One region of the Photobacterium makurazakiensis genome, then DNA from elsewhere that is predicted to be linked to it. Evidence: riboswitches for the same ligand, from Rfam matches in the RefSeq annotation. Region 1 holds a riboswitch; the other holds the start of a gene.
What was found. A riboswitch is a leader RNA that binds a small molecule or an ion and turns the genes downstream of it on or off. The one in region 1 is predicted to bind lysine.
Positions count from the first base shown of each region.

Region 1 (4,463 bases):
CAGAAATAAAGCCCAAGATAATTAACAGAAACAGTAACGCCTTTCTTTTATCAAATGTCTCACCCCTTATTTTTGCGCCAAGCATAATGCCTAAATCGGTAAATATTCCCGTCACATGCGTGGTTCGAATGACGGCACCGCTATATTTGGTCGCGAGTGCATTTTGTAGTCCACAAGCCGCAGAAGCCCAATATAGCCCACCAAAAGAGTTTTTAGTTAACAAATAAGCGGCACAAAAAAGAAAAATGGCTTCTAACGTCAGTACACCGCTGTAATTACGACTTAACTTTAGTGTGCCACCATGTAGAAAGTAGCCTGATATTGCAGAGCCAATAAGAAAACTAAATATGATCGCAAATAAATAAAATACATCACTCATTGAAGAGTTTACAAACCCAGTACCTACCAATGTCGCTGTACCGGATAAGTGTGAAACTGATTGATGCTGGAAACCCAATAACCCTGCAGCATTAATAAAACCAGCAACCAATGCGAGTACGAAAGCCCCAGACTCGACCCAACGGGGTAATTTAGATATCACGATATTCCTTAGATGTCAGGCCTCGTTTAGCGATATAGAGATGGCTAAATTTAGAGCGTGAGAAAAAGTGGGCTATCTTAAATCTGTTCAAGTAACTTGTTAAGTAATAATTATTGAGCGTAATACCCCCCAAAAACATCACTTCGGATAACTATGCGCTATTCTCCGGATAAAACATCAGCTTACCCGCATATGCATATTTATGAGTAATTTTACATGGCAAAATCAGAAAACTAAGATTAAGAAAAGTGGGAGAATTTACGAGGGAATAAATAAACAAGCCTCACGATTGTAAGGCTTATTTGTTTAAATAAGTGAACAAAACAAAAATGTAAGTGAACGGCTTACATTACATTCATCATTATTTTATTAACGACCGAGTGCTTCTTTGTAGTGTTTGCGACACACTGAGACATAGCGATCATTACCACCAATCTCAACTTGATCACCATCGGCAATTGCACGGCCAGTTTCATCTTGGCGGATCACCATATTTGCTTTGCGACCACAATGACAAATGGTTTTTAACTCAACCAACTTATCTGCCCAAGCCAGCAAGTAGCGGCTTCCTTCAAACAACTCACCACGGAAATCACTGCGTAAGCCATAACACAACACAGGAATATGGAGCTTATCGACGACTTCAGTTAATTGATATACCTGCTCTTTGGTTAAGAATTGGCATTCATCGATTAAAACACAGTCTATCTTTTGTGCATGCTGAATATCTTGAAGGCGTGCATACAAGTCATCAGCTGAGTTAAATAATTCAGCTTCTTCTTGCAAGCCAATACGTGAGCTAACTTTACCTTTGCCAAAACGATCGTCGATAGAGGCAGTAAAAATGACAGGTGTCATTCCACGCTCGCGATAGTTAAAAGAAGACTGTAACAGTGTGGTTGACTTACCCGCATTCATTGCAGAGTAATAGAAATACATCTGGGCCATTAAGCTTCCCTAGTCATACGATTGGTGCATAAAAACTGCCGAGATGCTACAGAAAAGCCATAGAAATTGAAAGGAGCAAGCGCAAGAGTCAGCACATTTCTTACAATTTTCATAGCGTTCTACTACTCATGCCGGCCAGTCATTAAGCAGCGCTTTACGGCGAGCGATTGTAGTTATTCACCCTAAGCCGTAACCATAAAAAAAGCCTGCAAAACGCAGGCTTTTCATTAACAATGTGGTTTAAGCCATTAAGCTTTCGCTGTCGCAACTTGTGGGCGACGCGACAACCAAGATAACGCTACACACGCTAAGATAAAGGCGAGTGTTGCTGTCATAAAGGCCACAGCAAGTGAACCTGTAAAGCCTAACACTAAGAAACCAATCGACGATACAACAGCCACAGACAACGCATAAGGTAGCTGAGTAGATACGTGATCGATATGGTGACAACGCGCGCCCGTCGACGACAAGATAGTCGTATCAGAAATCGGAGAACAGTGGTCACCAAAAACTGAACCTGCTAGTACTGCGCCCAGCATTGGTAACATAAGCATAATGTCGGTTGCCGCTGCTAAGTCACCTGCGATTGGCAGCATAATACCGAACGTACCCCATGACGTACCGGTAGAAAATGCCATAAAGCCAGCAAGCATAAATAAGATAACAGGTAGGAACATTGGGTTAATGCTACCTTCAACCAAGGTTGATAGGTATTTACCTGTTGCCATATCACTGATCACGCTACCAATACACCACGCAAACAATAAGATCAGAATCGCACCAAACATTGACTTAGCACCAATCCACAATGTTACAGCAACATCTGAAGCAGGAAGGCGCTGACGCAGCACTGGAATAAGGGCAGCAATAAATCCGATAGTACCACCATAAACAAGTGACATGCCTACATCGGTATTTTCAAAAGCGCCAAGAAGGTTAAATGCCAAACCATCAGCTGCAAGTGCTTGGTATCCTGTAAAGATCATAAAGAAGAAAGTGGCAAGGATAAGAGCAACAATTGGCATAACCAAATCAGCAACACGGCCATTTTGGCTTTCTTCAATTTCTAGTTCGTCATTTAAGTCTTTAGCACGCTTGTCTTCATCACCTTCATCGAAGCCACGGCAATGACTCGCATCTAGCTCATGCTTTCTCATTGGGCCCACATCAATCTGGAACCAAGCCACAACAAACACCATGATCAATGCAAAAACAGCATAAAAGTTCATCGGAGCCAACTGAACAAACGCGCCTAATGGCGTATATTCAGTCACACCATGTGATGCCAGAATGCCGCCAATCAGCGTAATAATGTATGCCCCCCAGCTTGATGCCGGCATTAGCACACACATTGGTGCAGCAGTTGAATCCAAAATATAAGCAAGCTTTGCACGTGAAACGTAATAGCGATCTGTTACTGGGCGTGAAATAGAGCCAACAGCTAAACTATTGAAGTAATCATCAACAAAAATGAAGACACCTAAGAATGCGGCTAATAACTTCGCACCACGCTTACTTTTAATTTTAGTCTGCGCCCACTCAGCAAATGCTCGTGTACCGCCAGAAAGCGTTAGCAAGGCTGTCGTCATTCCTAATAATACCAAGAACGCAACAATGCTCATATTCCAGCTGTTAATAGCACCGTCATCGATAAATAGCCCGAATGCCGTCGTGCCAATATAACTAGCTGTGTTTCCAATAGAAAAGTCTGTCAGCAAGAATGCACCAAGCACTACGCCGACACCCAAAGACACTAAGACGCGTCGGGTTAAAATCGCAAGAGCCAATGCTACCAAAGGTGGTAACAACGACATTGAGGAATGTGAAAAATCTACAATATTCATGATCTCTACTACAACCGATCCTGGTTGGAGATCTACTGTTGGCACGACTTCATGTCGTGATTAAGAGAGTGTAAGGAAGAGAAGTTACCCTTTTCCGACTCCACAGTAGCGCTCCATAGTTAATGTAATTATATACTATGGCAGTGCTGTCCCTATTCGGTGACAACCCCAGCAAACAAAGTTCGATAGCCTTATTTACTTCGGCATTAGCTCCTTTCATAAACCCTCATCGGAATCACCTCCGGTTTATTACTTATAGATAATGCGCCTCTACCCTTAGTCAAGGAATGGTTGATTCTACGGAATAGAAATCCGATTGCAACAACTTAACGTGAAAAAATTAACAGAAATAGTGAATAGTCTTGCTGCCATGGTTAAAAAAGACACAATACCCAAGTGAGCTTAAAGATAATTTAAAACAYGCCCATTTAATATGAAACAAATGGCAAATATAGTCACAAAAAAAGCCTTTTACTGAAGAATCTGACTGTAAATACCCATTACAATTTATTACAAATGAGAATTCTCCCCGCTAAATACAAAAAAAACAAATCAAGAATACATTTTTTATTTGTCATTCACTGACTAAAAGTATTATTATTGCAATTATAGAATTGTCACTGCTATTATTATTTTTATAGTTTTAGACCAACAGGAAATAAAAAAATGTCTGATGCAATGAAAGCACTATTAAACCTTCGTAGTCTTCGCGCACTTTCTCGTGAATATTCTCTAGAACAACTTCAGGAAGCACTAGAAAAGCTTCAAACAGTTGTTAGTGAGCGTGAAGAATCTGAAGCTGAAGAAATCGCGAAAGAAAAAGAACGTACAGAGAAACTAGCTCAATACCGTGAAATGCTTCTAGCAGACGGTATCGATCCAGAAGAATTACTTTCTAGCCTAAATAAATCACCAAAAGCAAAACGAGCTCAACGCCCAGCTAAATATAAGTTCATCGATGAAAACGGTGAAGAAAAAACGTGGACTGGCCAAGGCCGCACACCAAGCGCATTGAAAAAAGCACTTGATGAAGGTAAATCTCTAGAAGATTTCGAACTTTAATAACTTTACTCTTGTTGTTAAATTCTAATGAAAACCCAGTTTAAAACTGGGTTTTTTTGTTTCTAACT
Region 1 covers NZ_JAKJSJ010000009.1:341,041-345,503, forward strand. The annotation lists gene L4D09_RS01855 (YoaK family protein) at 1-541, opposite strand, end outside; gene L4D09_RS01860 (thymidine kinase) at 911-1,489, opposite strand; gene L4D09_RS01865 (Na+/H+ antiporter NhaC family protein) at 1,738-3,333, opposite strand; lysine riboswitch at 3,432-3,614, opposite strand; gene L4D09_RS01870 (H-NS family histone-like protein) at 4,000-4,395, shown strand.

Region 2 (4,463 bases), on a different contig from region 1:
CGCACCTAAACTTGCTTTAGTGATAAACGGAGGTGTGCCTTCAGCAAGATACGCACAGTTGACCAAAATGTCGTAATCATTAATGGCTATAAATGGGCCGCCCGCTTTAGTCTCTTCGATATCCCATCCATCAGCTTCAACACCAAGATCGGCAAATAGGTCAAGAGCACCTCGGCCACAGCGACCAAACTGGCCAATAACTAATACGCGCGGCTGCTCTGATAAACCTGCGACTTGCTCACTTAAGGCAGCAAGATACTGAGAACGGTCTGGATAACTGCTTACCGCAGGGTAGTCATCTTTACACTGTAAATGATGAATGAAACCAGATAGGCCAATTGCGGCACCCACGTAGCCTGCCCAGTAACCAAAAGCACTCACTCGTTTGCCAAGTTCATCTTGCAAAAACTCCAGATCGAGGATCTGGCCGCCACCAGCCTGGAAACGAGATAAAATTTGGCGAGCTTCATCTTGGCCTTTAAACGCATGGGCAAAGTAAATATGCTGATGCTTAAGTGCAAAATCGGCTTCCGCTAACTCTTTAAGGCCAAGAATGTAGGCGTGCTCAGGTGCTTCGACCCAACTATGGGTATCTGCAAGTTCACAACCTACGTCAACATAAGCCTGATCAGAGAAGATACGGGTCGTACTCCGTTCAACGGTTACGTTCGCACCCGCAGCAATCAAATCTCGTGCACCACTCGGTGTAAGCGCAGTACGGTGTTCTCCAACTTTTACTTCATCTCGGAGCCAAAATAGCGTTTTCATGATAATTCCTTTTTAATTTTAAGCGGGTACTGCAGGGCTATTTGCAGCCTGACGACGCACCATCAATATAATAAGTGCAACTTGTAATAATCCAGCCAAGATAATGGTGTACGGGCTACGGGTAATTTCTGCCACCATGAAACCAATGCTTGCTGTTACACCTGTCAAAATGGCATAGGGGAACTGGGTGCGTACATGCGATACATGATCACAACCAGTCGACATTGAACTCAAGATAGTCGTGTCTGAAATCGGCGAAGAATGATCACCTAGCATACCGCCACTCAGCGCTGCGCCGATACAAATCAGAGGGTCGGCACCTAATGCACTTGCGACAGGCACGGCAATCGGGATCAAAATGGCAAATGTGCCCCATGACGAGCCTGTTGCCACTGATATAAAACTACCGATAATAAAAATCAGAGCTGGTAACAAGAATACCGGTAAACGGTCATTCATTACTTGGCTAATATAATCGCCGGTCCCTAGTGATTTACAAATATCGCCTAGCGTCCATGCAAGTAGCAAGATGATCAAAATTAGCATGATACGCTGCATACCCGCGACAAAAGTATTAAAAGCTGCTGATGCGGTCATGGTTTTGGTATAGGCGTAATAAGCAATCGCTGTAATGGATGCTATCAAGTAACTCGTACCTAAGGTCGCACGGATCACTGGCCCGCTAATCCCACCATGTAAGTGATAGTTATAGGTAAACAGCACGATTAGAGAACCAAACAGCACTGATAGTGGAAACAGGATCAGCGAGATAGAAGCTGATTTAACCGCGCTTGCGTTTGCTGGCTCAGCGGTAATCTCGGTACTTTGTTGAGCCTTAAACTCTGCTTCAGCCATTGGCCCCCAATCTTTTTTCAGAACCGCGTAAACCGGTACACTGAACAGCGCAAGCAAGGCATAAAGCTGATAAGGAATAACCTGCAGGAAGGTAGAAAAGCCATCAACGGGCTGCCCCATATTATCAAAAGCATTTTCAATTAAGCCTTGTGAATATACACCCCAACTAATAATCGGGATCAATACACAAATTGGAGATGACGTTGAGTCAATAATAAAAGCCAGCTTCTCTTTACTCAGTTTCAGCTTTTGATAAATCGGCGCAAACATCGGGCCTAAAATGAGCGAGTTACCTGAGTCGGTAAAAAATATACCGATACCCGTCGCCCACGTCGCGAGTTGCGCCTTTATCGGCGATGAAACATAACGGGTCGCCATGGTTGAAAAAGCAGACATGCCACCACTTTGCTCAACCAAATAAATAAAACCTGAAATGATAGTAATAACAATAATAATTTGCGCATTACTGGTTTGGGCTAGTTGGGTAAACGGTCCGTCCGTCAAAAACATCAGGGCGGTATCAACGGGGTGACCTTTGGTAAGGATCAGCATGCCACTTATTACCGCAACACCTAAAGCTAAAACAACATGCCGAGTGGTAAAAGCGAGTATAAGCGCTAACACGGCAGGTACGATGGACAATAATCCGTAATCAGCCATACGTAAATTTCTCCTGTAAAACGATATCAAAATGATAAAGAGGAAGGGTGTTCAGGAGTGTTTTACAGACAAAGGCTTTACAAGATAGGAGCGATAGTTCGTTCGTTTCTAATATCAAATTTGTTGTAGCTCCCCATCTCAGATCTGGCTGAGATGACAGTGTTATTCCTCTTAAGAACAACCCCAGCAGCAAGGATGACAACCTCGACTACTTCGGCACTGACTCCTTTCATTTAGCTTCACTGGCTGTCGGCCTTCACTAAATTACTCATAGGCAATGCGCCTCTACTTTCAAGCAAAGACTGAATAATGTCCTGCTATATAATGAATAAAACATACATTTATCCAAATCTAATCACTACGAGCAATAAGTGTGACGCAGATCACATTAAATATTTCACAAAACAAATATTTAATATTATCAAATACTAATTCGTCGCTTTTGATAACAAATGCCGCCCGATATGAGTAAATACCCTGCAAGTAAAATTGCTCTTGGGCTTCATCGTCAAAGCTTATGCTCATAAGCGTGATATCTCCTCCTAAACATACACGCATAATTACGTATAAAGCAGAAAAAGAGGCTTCTGTAAATTAAAGTAAAAGAGGCTATTAAAAGATTTATAGAACGTCTAAAAACTCGACAGAATAAGGCGTATTAAATAACAGTGGGGATATTGGGTTCTGATTCCGAAGCTCTTGTCAAAGCAAAAAGACCACAAACCGATGTAGTTAATAACACCTCTCTTAACCCAACCTATATGAAATATCATTAACCAACATTAAGCCGCTCTCGCCGTGCAAAAAGTATAACTAACTTAAGAATAATTAACGTGATATCCATGCCATACATCCGGAAACTAAACACTCACCTTATTTGGTTACCAATAAGAATAAGTGATTTATCCAAACAATAGAAAAGGTATGAAATGAACAAAAGTAAAATCGCGTTAACGGTAATTGCCGCTGCATTATCAATGAATGCCCAGGCAGAGAGCAACCCGCCAGAAATTTCCAATAACATGGTGAGATCAACTCTCGTAACGCTCAACTACCGAACACCGGAAACCCAAGATCGTAATGAAACCATCATCGCGTTTGACATTAGCTGGGGTAAAGTACCCAGCAAAGCCTGCTACTACGTCGACAACGAAAAAGTCGGCTGCCAAGAACGAGATGATTTTACCATCAATAACCACGATGACTGGAATGATCATGCGACAATTCAAGGCGAAATAGAAGTCCCCGTTCAAATGATTGCCGAACAACAAGAGGTCATGGCCAGAGTCGCTGTCACATCGACACTCGGTACAACGAATGCCTACCGTAATATCACCTTAACCGGTAAAGCCGTATTACCCTTTGACTATGAAAACAGCCTAGAAGGGATGACCCAAAAAACCGTTATCTACAACGATGAGGGTGATATCAAAACAGGCACTATGGGCACCGAAGCCGTGCTTGAACGTAACTCAAACAAATTGGTCACTGGCTATGTTTCAGAATGGGCCCAGTATGACCGCCAATTTAGCCTAGAGGCCATCGACCCAACGGCATATGGCAAGCTCGTTTACTCTTTCCTCGGCATTTGTGGCGATCAAGGCTCAAAGGCTGAAACTGTCGCTCAGGCGTGTGAAGCTCTAGAGCTCAATGAGCATGAAATAGCCATGCTAGATATAAATGCTGGGCTGCAAAGTGCCATAAGCCAGCGTCAAGATGACATGCTCTGGATCCCCTTCTACCACGGTACCAACAAAACAAACTACGATGGCCTTAACCCAAGTAACGTACGTGGGTTACTTGGTCAGATGCTAGAACTGAAAAAACAAAACCCTGAAGTGAAACTTGCGCTGAGCATCGGCGGCTGGACCCTATCTGAACCTTTCCACCGTATGGCTGCAGCCCCTGAAACCCGTCAGGTGTTTGTCGACTCTATCGTAGAATTCATTAAGAAATGGGGATTTGACGGCGTCGATATCGACTGGGAGTACCCTGGTCACGGTGGTGAATCTGGTGCCAAAACACCAAATGATGCCGATAACTACGTCAAACTGATCCAAGCTATGCGTACTGCGCTGGACAGTGAAGGGCTACAGGATATCGAGATCTCAAGTGCCGTTGGAGCAACTGAAGAATACATGGCGCTGATCGGGGCCGACAACTATAAAACCCTAGCCGGC
Region 2 covers NZ_JAKJSJ010000063.1:34,502-38,964, forward strand. The annotation lists gene L4D09_RS23455 (saccharopine dehydrogenase) at 1-768, opposite strand, end outside; gene L4D09_RS23460 (Na+/H+ antiporter NhaC family protein) at 787-2,283, opposite strand; lysine riboswitch at 2,402-2,579, opposite strand; partial or broken gene L4D09_RS23465 (glycoside hydrolase family 18 protein) at 3,213-4,463, shown strand, end outside.
Region 2: linked by a shared signal. The riboswitch ahead of L4D09_RS23460 (Na+/H+ antiporter NhaC family protein) and the one ahead of L4D09_RS01865 (Na+/H+ antiporter NhaC family protein) in region 1 are both predicted to bind lysine.